Regions from separate parts of the Desulfofundulus sp. JL263-se genome, predicted to be linked through region 1. Evidence: predicted binding sites of a transcription regulator. Region 1 holds the regulator's gene; the other holds the start of a gene.
The links. Region 1 encodes LexA, which represses DNA repair genes until DNA is damaged. Its sites were predicted from a motif close to CNAACANNTGTTNG; they were not measured.
Positions count from the first base shown of each region.

Region 2: ACX4JR_RS07495 (DNA polymerase IV) is a predicted target of LexA. The motif match lies at 2,548-2,561, and genes of this name have one in related genera.

Region 1 is NZ_CM149993.1:2,084,768-2,092,265, forward strand. It holds gene ACX4JR_RS10710 (fumarate hydratase) at 1-776, opposite strand, end outside; gene ACX4JR_RS10715 (sigma-54 interaction domain-containing protein) at 1,002-2,732, opposite strand; gene lexA (transcriptional repressor LexA) at 2,915-3,523, shown strand; gene ACX4JR_RS10725 (selenium metabolism-associated LysR family transcriptional regulator) at 3,528-4,442, opposite strand; gene ACX4JR_RS10730 (methionine gamma-lyase family protein) at 4,439-5,695, opposite strand; gene ACX4JR_RS10735 (AAA family ATPase) at 5,685-6,620, opposite strand; gene hfq (RNA chaperone Hfq) at 6,766-7,014, opposite strand; gene miaA (tRNA (adenosine(37)-N6)-dimethylallyltransferase MiaA) at 7,043-7,498, opposite strand, start outside.
Region 2 is NZ_CM149993.1:1,477,502-1,484,999, reverse strand. It holds gene ACX4JR_RS07510 (MFS transporter) at 1-264, opposite strand, end outside; gene ACX4JR_RS07505 (PH domain-containing protein) at 413-829, opposite strand; gene ACX4JR_RS07500 (hypothetical protein) at 1,063-1,359, opposite strand; gene ACX4JR_RS07495 (DNA polymerase IV) at 1,352-2,539, opposite strand; gene ACX4JR_RS07490 (hypothetical protein) at 3,049-3,270, opposite strand; gene ACX4JR_RS07485 (YifB family Mg chelatase-like AAA ATPase) at 3,260-4,807, shown strand; gene paaI (hydroxyphenylacetyl-CoA thioesterase PaaI) at 4,908-5,279, shown strand; gene ACX4JR_RS07475 (YraN family protein) at 5,570-5,932, opposite strand; gene ACX4JR_RS07470 (DUF3006 domain-containing protein) at 6,020-6,235, shown strand; gene ACX4JR_RS07465 (C-GCAxxG-C-C family (seleno)protein) at 6,395-6,829, opposite strand; gene ACX4JR_RS07460 (transposase) at 7,118-7,342, shown strand; gene ACX4JR_RS07455 (enoyl-CoA hydratase/isomerase family protein) at 7,394-7,498, shown strand, end outside.

The sequences.
Region 1 (7,498 bases):
ATGTGTGCCGGATAAGTGTTTACGTGCACAGCCAGGGCAGTAGTCGTTCCACCAAGCCCCTGGGGACCGATTCCCAGCTTATTAATCTCTTCCAATAATTCTTTCTCCAATTGGGCAGCATACGGGTCTACACTGGCCTGTCCCACTGGACGCAGCAGTGCCTCTTTAGCCAACAGGGCAGCCTTTTCAAAGGTTCCTCCGATACCCACTCCTACAATAATGGGAGGGCAAGGATTTGGACCAGCTGCTTTAACGGTTTCAATAACAAAGTTTTTAACACCTTCAACTCCTTCCGCAGGCTTGAGCATTTTAATAGCACTCATATTTTCACTGCCGCCGCCTTTAGGAGCTACAGTTATTTTTAACTTATCACCGGGGACTATCCGGGTATGAATTACAGCGGGGGTATTATCACCGGTATTTTTTCTATCAAGAGGATGTCCTACAATAGATTTCCTCAAGTAACCTTCTTGGTAACCTTTACGCACACCTTCATTTATTGCATCTTCAAGACTACCGCCTTCAATTCGCACATCCTGACCCAACTCCAGAAAAACAACAGCAAATCCCGTATCCTGGCACATGGGAACTGATTCATCTTTTGCGATCCGAGCATTTTCTACCAATTGTTGGAGAATGTCTTTTCCAGTAACCGATTGTTCACTTTCGTAGGCATTTTTAATGGCATCAAGTACATCCTGTCCCAAATCATAATTGGCTTGCTGACAGAGACGGGCAACTGCGTCGATAATTTGCTCAACTCTGACTACTTTAATGACAATTCCCCCCTTTAAAAAAGTATCTATATTTTTACTAGTTAAGCAAAAATTATACCGGAATTTAATGTCATGCCAAATTAATATTGGGTATACAGTTCCAAAGATTATATATAAATATTGATTAATTATAAATAATCACTAATTTTTAATAATTATAACATATTATATTATTATTTTTGGAAATTTTTAGTCAAAAAAATTTAGAAAATATAAAACTTACTTCTAATTATTAGAATTTTCTACTTTTACTTTTTTTAATTTATTATATAGTGTAGCTAAGGAAATGTTTAAGGCCTGCGCTGCCCTTCTTTTTCCTTCTACTGTAGCCCCGAACTTAGCCATGGCCTTTCGTATTAAAATTTGTTCCATTTGATCAATTGGAATTAAATCTATATCTTTATCTGGCACTTCCCTGAGCTGACTGACATGCTGGATGAAGTGGTTCTTAGTAAGAATCTCATCATCAACGGTAACCATAACTCGTTCAATAAGATTTTCCAGTTCTCTAACATTACCAGGCCAATCATAACTATATAATATCTCCTCTGCATCTTTCGAGAGGCCTTTAACTTTTTTACCTAATTTCCTATTTAACTTAACGATTAAGTTATTAGTCAAAACAGATAAGTCTTCTTTACGGTATCTCAAGGGTGGAATATGTATCTCAACCACATTTAAGCGGTAATATAAATCCTCACGAAATTTACCTTGCCTAATCAATTCATGTAAATTCCTGTTGGTAGCAGCAATTACCCTCACATCAACTTTTATAGTCTCATTTCCCCCTACCCTTTCAAACTCCATTTCTTGTAAAACCCGCAAAAGTTTACCTTGCAAATTAGGATTCATATCTCCAATTTCATCAAGGAAGATGGTACCACCGTTAGCCAGCTCAAACTTTCCTATCTTAGATTTAACTGCACCGGTAAAAGCACCTTTAACATAACCAAAAAACTCACTTTCTAACAGGTTCTCCGGAATTGCAGCACAATTTACTTTTATAAAAGGCTTACCTCTTCTTGCACTAGCGCTGTGAATGGCATGGGCAAATAGCTCTTTCCCCGTCCCGCTTTCTCCTACCAGAAGCACAGTTGAATCACTCTTAGCAGCCCGTTCACCAAGTCGAATACATTTTTTTAGTTCCTGATTATTACCTAAAATATCTTTGAAGGTATATTTACTGGTTGCAACTTGACCAAATTTATCAGAAAGGGTTTCTATAATAGATGTACTTTGTTTCAATTCTTCCATTAATTTCATAATATCCGTAAAATGATTAAATACTACAACTGCTCCCCGAGTTTCACCATCAACAATAATAGGAGAAGCATTGCTAATAACTTCCGCATTACTTCCACCTACGGTGGTACGGTGACCAAAAATACGCTTACCCGTTTTTAATACTTTAGCTAAAGCCCCTTCAGGAGAAACATCGTATATATTTTTGCCGATGCGATCGGATGCTTTTATGCCCGTAATTTTTGTGAAGGCAGGATTTACATATTTTATTACACCTTTTTCGTCAACTACTTCAATAGCTTCTTGAACTGAGTTTAAGATGGTGGATAGCTCACCCTGGATCCTATTATATTCCAACAACCCTTCTTCTTGGAAGATAATTTCCAGCAGCTCAATCGCCCGCTTTTTCAAAATTATTATGCCGGGAAGGTTCATGTTGATTAAAATATTCTGAACTCCCGTTAATCCTGACAGCTCAATAACGGCATCTATACTTAACGAAGATATTTCTTCTAATTTATCAATTTCAGTAATAATCTTAACCTTTTCACCTAACATATCATGGAACATATCCTTCAAGGAACGATCATTTTTCTCAAGCAAATAAACTGCCATTACTTCCACTTTGCTTATCCTCAAAAGCCTGTTTACCACTTTATATCCCCGTTCATCCCCGGCAATAATAGCAATCTTAAATTTCTTCAAGAGCCCCACCTTCTTTAGGTAAAAATTTTTTATATTCAGACAAATTCAACAAATCTACTTTAATATCCTTCTAAAAAATAAAACCATATTAATTAACTAAAACTTAAATAAAAGTTTCGAACATACGTTTTACTAATCGTCTTATATGTGATATAATTTCTAAAAATAACTCAGAAAGGTTGTGTTATCTTATGTCCAAAGAACTAACCCCACGGGAAGAAGCTATCTTAAATGTAATTAAAGAAACGATTCATAAAAAAGGATACCCACCTTCGGTCAGAGAGATCGGCCAAAAGGTAGGCTTACGTTCCAGCTCAACTGTGCACAGTTATTTAAGGAGGTTGGAAGAAAAAGAAATGATTAGAAGGGACCCTGCAAAACCCAGGGCCATTGAAGTACTGGGAATGCCCAATGAACCCAATGAAAAGATTAATTGGGTTCCGATTGTGGGCCGCGTAGCAGCAGGATACCCTTTGCTAGCGATGGAAAACAGGGAAGGATTCTTCCCCTTACCCTCAGATTTCATAGGAGAAGGTGAATTTTTTATACTGAGGGTAAAAGGAGAGAGCATGACTGACGCCGGCATTTTCGATGGAGATTTGGTTATAGTAAGAAAACAGTCTACCGCCGACAATGGAGATATTGTAGTGGCACTATTGGAGGAGGAGGCTACCGTAAAAAGATTTTTAAAAGAAAAAGATCACGTAAAACTTAAGCCGGAAAATAAAAATATGGCTCCTATCATTATCCGGGATGTTACAATTCTAGGTAAGGTCATTGGACTTTTAAGGAAATTATAATAACTCAAAAACCTAACAATTCTAAAGTACGCCGGTCCTTAACATATTTAATAAAGGCCGTTGCGGCAAACCCTCCCCCTAAAGCCTGGGAATTGCGCACTAAATAAAGCTCCCTGCCAAGATAAAGTTCCATTATTTTAACCTCAATCACCCTGCCAAGTGCCAGGGGTTCCTTTGCCGCCCAGCGAGAAACAAAACTTATGCCCAAGCCGGCCTGAACAGCTGTGATTACCGACCGGGTACTGCCCACTTCCATAATAACCCGGCACTGCTCCAGAGAAATTCCCTTTTTTTGCAAACGATTTTCTATTGTCTTCCTGGTGCCAGAAGTGGCTTCGCGAAGGATCAGGGGATGGGTTAACAAATCTTCCAAGGGTATTTCCCTTTTATTTTGCCAATACGGGTCTGGTGGAGCAATTAAAATTAATTCATCATATATCCAGGGCTCACATTCCAATCCATTACCTTCCACAATGGTGCCAGTTACTCCCAAAGCAACCTCCATATTATTGACCCAGTTAATAACTTCACCGCTTCCGCCTATCCTTAGGTAAATCTTTATGCCGGGATATACCTTGTTAAAACCGCCTATAAAAAGTGGTAAAACATATTCTCCTGGAATGGTACTGGCACCAATATTAAGTTGCCCAATTTTTAGGCCTTTGAGATTATCCAAGTCTTCAATAACCTTGTAGTAATGCCTAAGTATTTCCTTAGCCGCGGGGTAAAGCAAACGGCCAGCTTCGGTAAGAATTACTTTTTTATCGCGCCTTTGAAACAAAGAAACTTGCAACTCGTCTTCAAGTGCCTTTATTTGAAAGCTTACTGCAGGTTGACTCATATATAATTTTCTGGCCGCCCGGGTAAAACTTTTCAGATCAGCAACCCATAAAAAAGCTTCTAATTGTTTCAAGTTCATAACCCGTCCCTTACTTCCAATACCTGTTTAGCGGCAGCCAAAGTAGCAATTTTAACATGCTCAAAAGTTAAGCCGCCTTGAAGGTATACCACATAAGGCGGTCTTATGGGTCCATCAGCAGTAAGTTCCAGGGACCCTCCCTGTATAAAAGTACCTGCCGCCATTACCACAGGATCCTCATAACCCGGCATGTCCCAAGGCTCAGGGCGAACATGACTGTCCACCGGGGAAGCCATTTGAATTGCTTGGCAAAAGGCCACAAGCCTTTCCGGCGAACCTAAGGTTACGGCCTGTACAATATCGGTTCGGTTTTCATAAAACAAAGGAGAAACCTTAAAATTCAACTTTTCAAAAAGCCTGGCCGCAAAAACCGCTCCTTTTAATGCCTGCGAAACTACAGAAGGGGCCAAAAAAATTCCCTGGAAAAACAGTCTTTGCCAGCCCAAAGTGGCCCCCACCTCACCACCGATCCCTGGAGCGGTTAAACGAGAGGCAACCATTTCTATCAGTTCTTTTCTTCCTGCTATATACCCACCTGTAGGTGCTAGCCCCCCTCCTGGATTTTTAATAAGGGAACCTGCTATTATATCCGCACCGACCATGGTCGGCTCTAACCTTTCCACAAATTCGCCGTAACAATTGTCAACAAAAACAATGGCATCCGGTTGCTTGGTTCTGACAAACTCAACAATTTTACCTATTGTTCCAATATCTAAGGATTTCCGCAAACTATACCCCCGAGATCTTTGTAGCATTACCATCCTTAAAGGTCTATCCAATGCCTTATTAATAGCCTCCCAATCAAGTTCTCCATTGGGAAGCAATTCCACCTGCTCATATTTAATTCCCCAATCTATTAAAGAACCTTTTACTCCTCCGGCTATACCAATCACTTTTTGTAAGGTATCATACGGTGCTCCGTTTACTGATAACAACCTGTCTCCGGGACGCAAAATTCCAAACAGACACAACGCAATAGAGTGGGTACCACTGGCAATCTGTCCCCTAACCAGAGCTGCTTCAGCCCCAAATATTTTAGCATAAATCTTTTCCAGAACCTCTCTGCCTTGATCATTATATCCATACCCGGTAGAACCTTTTAAATGATAATCTGAAACCCTGCAACTTCTGAAAGCACTTAAAACCCTTTCTTGATTTTCTAAGGATACCTCATTTAACCTGGCCAGTATCGGTTGGATTTCTTCTTCTACTTCTCGGGCTAGTTGTTTAAGATCATATTTACTACCTCTCATCCCATCCTCCCAAATCGTTAAAAGCATCCCGAGCCCTTAGTACATCTTTCCTGGTAATAGTCATAAGTTCCTCCCGGGTAAAATTCTTCTTTTCTACCAGACGCACTGCTTGTAAACGAATGGCCCGCTCCACGAGGTTGCGAACCAATCTTGCGTTCCCACTATGCTGGTGCTGTCTGGATCGCGCTTCAATGATTAATCTAAGCTCTTCCCGCCCTGCAGTATCCAGATAATATTGTCTTTTTTTCAACATTAAATCTGCAATACTTAAGAGTTCTTGAGTGGTATAATTAGGAAAATCAATATAAATTGGAAAACGGGAACGAAGGCCAGGATTAACTTCGATAAAACGTTGCATTTCCTTTTTATAACCTGCCAATATAACAATTAAATTATCTTTGTAGTCTTCCATCCCCTTTACCAGCGCGTCTATGGCCTCTTTGCCAAAATCCCTGCTCCCGCCCCTTGCCAGGGAATAAGCCTCATCAATAAATAAAATACCACCCATTGCTTTTTTTATCTGCTCTTTTGTTTTTTGAGCCGTATGCCCTATATATTCACCTACCAGATCAGCCCTTTCCACTTCTACCAAATGCCCTTTAGGTAAAATACCCAGTTCTCTAAAAAGTTTCGCTAGAATCCTAGCCACGGTGGTTTTTCCAGTGCCGGGATTACCCCTAAAAATCATGTGTAGCACCTGGGATTCAGTAGCTAAATTTTCCTTTTTACGATACTTTTGTATCTCTACAAAAGCGCAAATTTCTTCAATCATTTGTTTTACATTTCTTAATCCAACCAAACTGTACAGTTCTTCCTTAATTTTATGTAATTCCGTTTTGCCCTCATAAGAACCCCCGCTATAGTTATTGGATACCTGCTTAACAGAGCTTTTTTTTCGAGTACCATCTTTCCGGGAGGAACTCATAAAACTTTTTGTGTTGTTACGTAATTTAATACAAACCAAATTCTGTCACCTCGCCGGACCATACTTATTATAATTAATTATACGTCCGGCAAGTGTACAGCTGACCTAAAAATGAAGGCCCCTCCCACAGAGGGACTGCTTCCTGTTATTGGCTACTAGGTTTGGTTTCCGAAAACGAAGTGCCCACTGATCTCATAGGACTCACCGTTGAAATGGCATGCTTATAAACCATCATTTGCTTTCCTTCACTCTCAAGTATTACGGTGAAATTATCAAATCCCCGAACCATTCCTCTGAGTTGAAAGCCATTAATAAGATAAATGGTTACAGGAATGCTTTCCTTCCTAACCTGGTTCAAAAATGCATCTTGTAAATTTATTTGTGTCTTTGACATTACAGTACCTCCGTTGGAATATTTTTCATTAATGGTTCGACACGTCTTCGGTAACTCCTTCCGCGCTTCTGATAATTTCTAGGGCTATTTCCCGTGCATTATAGTAATCCTTTACATTAATCCATTTAATACGCGGGTCACGTCTAAACCAAGTTAGTTGTCTTTTGGCAAATCTTCTCGTATCCCTCTTTATTAAATATACAGCCCTTTCAAAGTTAATTTCACCTTTCAAAAAAGAAGCAATTTCTTTATATCCCAAGCCTTGCATGGATACTAAATGAGTATCATAACCCAGTTCCAATAATCTTTTAACTTCATCCACAAGCCCTTCATCCAGCATCTTTTCTACCCTTTTATTAACCCTATTATAAAGTTCCTCCCGGGGCATATACAATCCAAAAAGCTTAACATTAAACCGAGACTGATTGCGTTCATTAGCAGCAAAGGCCGACATGGGCTTTCCGGTCTTTTCATAAATTTCTAA
Region 2 (7,498 bases), 610 kb from region 1:
AGAGTAGACCTTCTTCCTCCCCACAATATCTGACAACCTGCCGAATACGAGCAATAAGCTGGCAATTGTCACTAAATAAGCGGTAACTATCCACTGCAAGTGAGTTACACTTGTACGAAATTCCCTACCTATAGTAGGGAGAGCCACGTTAACCACGCTACCATCCAAAGTAGATATAAAAGTACCAATTGAAACATTTACCAGTACCCAGTGCTTGGCAAAAGAGTTATCGATGTTTTTTAAAGTTGCTATACTTTTCTTCATGTTTGATTTATTACACCTCTATTTATTTCCTCTTAATTATGAAATCCCTATATGTTTGCACATTTCATAGATAATGCGATAAAATTTTCTCTTCACTGAAGAGGAACAGGAACTGTAATTCTTAGCTGGTATTATAACTACTTCTTGTTTATTGTCTGTAAAGGGTTTGCTTTAACACGGCCTCAACAAAAATCTCCGGATCGGCAGGAGAAAGGAGATAAAAATCTCCTTTTATAGTTGCTATTCGTACCATGCGGTCCCAGCGAGTTGCGAAAACTTTTGTAACACTTCCGTCTTTAAGGGCAAAGTCTCCGACATAACCGAAAAGCCCTCCCATCCACGTTAATCCTGTCCCGGGCTTTAAATTGTCAACAATTCCAATTGACTTAATATTATCTATGGAAATAATTTCGCTTGAAATTAGAGCGCGAATTACAATTCCTTGTTGTGACACTAAGTATCTGCGGGGCGAAAACAGAAAAGGTAAAAGATAGATAAATCCTAAAGTAATTATCCCTATACCTATAACAAAAAGATAAGTTGTCAATTTACCTGTTTTATCCAAAGGAGCAAGCTTGAATTGTTTAACTACTTGTAGTCCTCCCCTTTCTCTTGGAAATATAAAAGTTGAAAACTACTATCAGGGTTATTATATTACTATCCCTTCCTTCTTGAGATGAAAGTTTTGTCGCATTATGTATGAAACACGCAAGAAATCTTCAGGCTCTTAAATATGTGACTTACCTCTATACCTTCAAACACATGTGCAGGTCTGCTGATACACCTGGCTACATCCCCTTACCCCTTTAGTTGAAACTTTCCACAACTCTGCGCTTCCGGATTGCTATTTTTTAAACACTGCTCCAAACCTTCGAGCCCAACCCGTTTTATAGCTTCCACGATCGGCATAACCGGAGGCACCCGCTTTTTTAAATTGCTATACGCCTTAATATTTACGACACAGCCGTTGCTGGTTTCTTTTCCACCTCGTATCTTTACGAAGAACTTGCAGTGCTTGCACCGGTGGACGGCCCTTTTGCGCATTTCAGGAAGGTAGATCCGGTGTTTTTCCCACAAAACGTTCCTATTATCCATGTAATATACTTCCCTCCATAAGAGATACGCCCCTCATAATTGCCTTCTCACCAAAACGATTTTTTATCGTGTCACAGGCCCGGGCCAGCCTGGACAGGCGTATTCTCTCGCCGAAGATATCATACTGGAAGTAATCGCGTTTAATTAAATTGCCGAGGGTTACCCCGACAAGCCTTACTGCCCACGAGTTATCCCAGTGGTTATGCAGAATAGTACATGCTGCGCGGTAAATTTCATCAGGCAGGTCGGTATATTGTGCCATGGTTCGGGATCTGGAAAAAAACCGCAGTTGGGGATCCCGTAATGTCAGGGTTACGGTACGGCCGATATATTCTCCCTGGCGCACGCGGCGTGCCACCATCTCGCTTAATTCCAATATAACGACTTTGATGCTCTCGAAACCCTGTAAATCCCGGGGAAGCGTCTTCTGCTGCCCGATGCTTTTAACAACATCAAGTGAAGTGGGTACCACGGGGCTATTATCAATGCCGTTGGCACACAGCCAGAGCATTTCCCCGTTTTTTCCCCACTTTCTTTTTAATATGTCAACGGGAAACCCGGCCAGGTCTCCAATGGTACGTATGTTGCAGTCCCGCAGGTGTTTTTCGTACCCGGGACCAATTCCGAATAATTCTCTAACTGGCTTCGGCCAAAAAATTCTTTTAAAGTCCTCTATGCTATTCAGGATGGTAAGCCCGTTCGGCTTTTGCAGCCCGGCCGCCATTTTTGCAATCAATTTATTGGGCCCGATGCCGATGCTGCATAAAACTCCAACCTCGGATCGAATGCGTTCCTTTAACATGCTTGCTATGCTTTCAGGCGGCCCCCAGAGTTTAATTACACCTGTAAGGTCGGCAAAAGCCTCGTCTATGGAAAAAGGTTCCACCAGGTCGGTAAAATCACGCATAATACGCAGTATTTTGCTGGAAAAGTCTACGTACAATCGATAGTCCGGCTTAAAGTAATATCCATCCGGGCACAGCTGTTTTGCTTCCCATAAAGGCATACCGGTTTTTACACCCAAAGCCTTTGCCGGGTAAGACGCGGCCAATACAATGCCTGTCCTTTTCTTGGGGTCCCCGGCCACGATAACCTTCTTACCCTTAAGTTCCGGGTGTACGGCCTGGTGGCAGCTTGCAAAAAAGCTGTTCATGTCAGCCAGTAAGATTACTCGTTTCATACAATCACCGAACAGGTGTTTTGTTACATATTATAGTCTCCGTTTTTGCAATTATCAATAGGGAAAAATAGGTATTTAATAAAAAACAAAAAAGCCGGGTTGCCCGGCTGTGTTGTTAAAATTATATTTACTGGTATTAACAGGCTCAGTTAAGTATTGTACATGCGTGATCGGTTTACCAGATATGTTACTTATTTCCATCTGATGCCTGGGAATTTACCGCCTTTACCCACGGTGACAACAGGCGTTCTCTGTTGACATTGGGATCAACGCCCTCGGTTTCATATATGAAACTCTGTTTCCTGGTTGAAGAAATTATATCATATCTATTTCATATCAATTAATAAATTCTCAATATTTTCAACTAAGTAGCCAATAAGATTTGTACAGTAGTCACAAAAAGTTTTTACGGAATATTCATAAAAAAGAAAATAATACCAAAGCTCTCAAAAAAAGAAAGTAAAAGCGAATTGCAAAATTAAAAGTCCTTAAAAATTAAAGCTTTCAGCTCATAAAAAAAGGGTTTCACCCATGCTGCGGAAATACCAGTTAAATCCTGTTCCTGCAAGAAAAAACTCCTTATAATGAAGATAAACCTCTGGTTTTTTATTGGCCAACGCAAAATATAATGCGAAAGTTGTCTTAATTACTTTATGCAGGAAATACATATCACTATGAGGAATAAATAACCAGTAAAACAAAATATTCATGGAGGAGACCATGCTGGCCATCGTAAAAAGTATTGCCCTGCACGGCCTGGAAGGGCATATTGTACAGGTGGAAGTAGATGTATCTAACGGTTTGCCAAGTTTTGATATTGTAGGTTTGCCGGATGCCGCGGTCAGAGAGGCCAGGGACCGGGTAAGAACCGCCATTAAAAACTCCGGTTATGAATTTCCTCACAGCCGCATAACGGTAAATTTAGCACCTGCTGATTTAAAAAAGGAAGGGCCTGTTTACGATCTAGCAATTGCCATCGGTATTCTTGCCGCTACGGGCCAAATTGACCAACTGACCTGCCAGCATTATATTTTTTTGGGAGAATTATCCTTGGAAGGCTCAATCCGGGCAGTTAACGGAACTCTCGCCATGGTATCGGCTGCAAAAGACTATGGTATGCATGACATTGTTGTCCCTTGGAAAAATGCACCGGAAGCAGCCCTGGTACAGGAAGTCAATATATACGGGACAGCACATCTTACCCAGCTTGTTTCCCACCTTAAGGGTGAAGAAAACATAGCTCCCCACCGGGAAGATGTTGAAAACCTACTTGAAGAAGGCAGGGAAGATGAGCCCGATATGACCGAAGTTAAGGGGCAGGCAGCTGCAAAAAGGGCACTGGAAGTTGCAGCAGCCGGGGGACATAATGTTCTCATGCTGGGCAGTCCGGGTTCGGGTAAGACCATGCTGGCCAGGAGACTGCCAGGAATTTTACCTGACCTGACACTGCCGGAAGCTTTGGAAGTAACAAAAATCCACAGCCTGGCAGGCCTGATTCCTCCAAAGAAACCCCTTGTGGCCCAAAGACCTTTCCGCAGCCCCCACCATACCGCATCAACAGCGGGACTCGTAGGGGGCGGGAAATTCCCCCGGCCGGGAGAGATTTCCCTTGCTCATAACGGCGTCTTATTCATGGACGAGTTACCGGAATTTCGCCGGGATGCCCTGGAATCCCTTCGCCAGCCCCTGGAAGATTCTACGATAACCATCTCACGGGTTAATGCCTCGGTAAGTTATCCTGCCCGTATAATGCTGGTGGCAGCAATGAATCCATGCCCTTGCGGTTTTCTGACAGATGAAGAAAAAGAATGTAAATGTACTCCGTTGCAGATCAAGCGTTATTTGGGACGAATATCGGGCCCGTTTTTGGACCGCTTGGATATTCACATTGAAGTGCCCAGACCTAAATTTTCAGAATTGGATTCCGCTCCTGGTGGTGAAACATCTCAAGCCATAAAGAGAAGAGTTCGAGAGGCAAGGGAAATTCAGCAACGGCGATTAAGGGAATATGGGTTTGACAAGCTGGGAATAAGCTGTAATGCCCATATGACAGCACAAATGGTGCACGTAATATGCTGCCCCACTCCGGAAGGACGTACCCTTCTTGAAGAGGCCTTTCACCGTCTAAATTTAACTGCCAGGTCCTACAATAAAATTTTAAAAGTGGCACGTACCATTGCCGATTTAGCTGGCAGTGACACCATAGATGCAATACATATAGCGGAGGCACTGCAATACCGAAATCTCGAGAGAAAACTGTTATCATGAAGTAAACAACCTTTGTTTCTGGTTAATTTTCTTCAGAAAGGGGAGATAAAAAACGAATTACAATAAAAGCATAAGTGCCGTTGAACAAGCCAGAATTCGATTGCAAAAAGATGCCCTGGCAAAACACCTCGGCATACAGCTCCTGGAAATGAAGCCCGGCTACGCCCGGGCAGTTATGAAGGTGGGGTCCGAATTGCTTAACGGAATTGGTGTAACCCACGGCGGGGCTATTTTCAGCCTGGCGGATATCGCCTTTGCTGCTGCCAGTAATGCTCACGGCCCGGTAGCGGTAGCTTTAAATGTAAACATACATTTTTTGAAAGCAACTACAGAAGGTACCACCCTTACCGCTACCGCGCGGGAAGAGAACTTAACCAGGAAGACCGGCTTGTACCGCCTGGAGGTTAAAGATGACAGCGGCCAGTTGGTTGCCTTGGCGGAAGGCATGGTTTACCGGAAAAATGACCGGTAAAATAATAAAAATACGCCCAAATGCCGCCAAACACATAAAAAATCACCATCACCGGTATCTGGTGATGGTTTGGTATAAAGCTACTGTCGCGCGCATTCATCACGATTATAAACCTTCAAGCCTGGACAACAGTTTCCCCAATAGTAACTGCAACGCCTGCACTCGTAACATAACTCACGGTTATCCTTCATAGCAATTCCCCCAAAATTCAGTTTTAAAGCATGATAAACCTTACCCGCTTCGGGAAACAACAAAAAGTGGTCAAAATGACAAATTTAAAAGTTTACCAGTCAAAAGGCATTTTTAAAATGTTCCAGGGAGAGGAATTGACCATTGGGGGAAAAATACAATGCCAGTACATCAAAGCGTACTTTAGGTAGGGGCTTATTTAATGATTGTAGGTAATATAAGGCAACGGCCCTTATTTTTCTTTGCTTGGCCGGGCCGATGCTCTCCTGCGGCAGGCCGAATCGTTTGCTGCTGCGGGATCGCACCTCTACAAAAACAAGGGTATCATTTTTTCTGGCAATAATATCCAACTCTCCCATTCGGCAGCGGTAGTTCGTCTTTAAAATACGATATCCCCGCTTTCTAAGGTAATTGGTGGCAACTTCTTCTCCCTTTTTACCCAGGGCAAGCCTCCTGAAGCCCATTCCTATCATTCGCTCCTTATGATTTTTAATTTATTTTAGCTCAAGAAAGGTTAGTTTGGATAATCTTTTGCAAAGGAGGTGCTTAGGATGAAAGCTGTGGTTAGAACAATCGAGGGAGATTATGCTGTTATCGAAATGGGTATAACAGAACATAAAGTTATCATACCGGCACAATTCCTTCCTCCCGGAACAAGGGAAGGAGATATTCTTAAAATAGATATTCAGATTGACCGTAAGGCTCCTAAGAAACCCCGGGCAAAGGTAACTCATATTGAGGAAAAGTTTTTAGAGAAAAAGAAATAGGCCCATGAAGACGGGCTCTAATTTCTTTTCAATACAGACGATACCCCATGCCGCCTTCGGGCTATCAACAAGATGGGTAAAAATAAAAGCCTAATTTTTCGCTGTTGTGAAACACCCAAATGCAACCAGGAGTACCGACCAGTTAATTAACAAATATTTTTAGAGTAATCCTTTTTCATCCAGAAACTCACATAGCAATTTTGCCGTATTACCTGTTATTTTCAAACAATTTCTCAAGTGTTCTTTAGAATCAAAGGGATATTCATTTAACACCCGGCAGCAGGTGGCGCCAAACTTTTCTTCAAACTTGTCATGAAACTCCTTTGCAATGTTATAGGCCGGGTCACGGTTTTCTTTTACACTTACCCTACCCTTTAACATTCCCAGTACGGCAACTGATGCAGCCAGTGCGCCGCATATGCAACCGGCGTGTCCAAAACCTCCGCCGAAACCGGTGAACATGCGCACTGTTGATTCATCCATATCCGGAGCCACCAGCGGCTTAAAAGTTTTAAAAATAGATTCCGCACAGTTATAGCCCTCTTTAAAATATCCACCGGCCACATTACGGGCTTCCATAGCTTTATCTTTCAATTTAAACCCCTCCAATAAATATTTTTAACTTTCTTGAGATCTAAAAAAGATACTCAAGGATTCATTGTTTAACCATTAACTTCTCGATGGCACGGCTTAATCCTTTTACAGTGAGTTCATATATAGGTATAGCATACCAGATTAACATTTTTATATCAATTTATTTATACGCAATAAACCCCGGCTTAAAAGAAGTTTTAACTTTTCCGCCGGGAAGTCCCCTCCCGTAAGGGAGGGGATGAAAGGCGGGTATTGTTTATCTTTAGTTCTTCTGACTAAAATAAAAGCATGAAGTACCAGCTAGATAAAGGTTGCCACTCAGTATATTTACTTCGGTTCCACTACGTCTGCTGTGTGAAGTACCGGAAAAAAGTGCTGACACCAGAGGTTTCTTCACGCCTGAAGGAGATAAACCTTGGTGTCGCAAAAATAACCCCTTCCGTAAGGGAGGGGTGGTTCACTATGGCGGGATGGTGCGAAGAGAAAAAGAAGGAATTCAAAAATTTATTTTGAATATTTCAAGTAGAAAAAAGACCAGTTTACATAATGTGGGGGGTGTACAAAGTGAACTTTGATTTTTTAGAACTAAAAAAATCTGATGGTGTAGGTACTATTGTTCTTAATCGCCCGCAATGCCATAATGCCCTTAACCTGGGGCTTGCAGAAGAC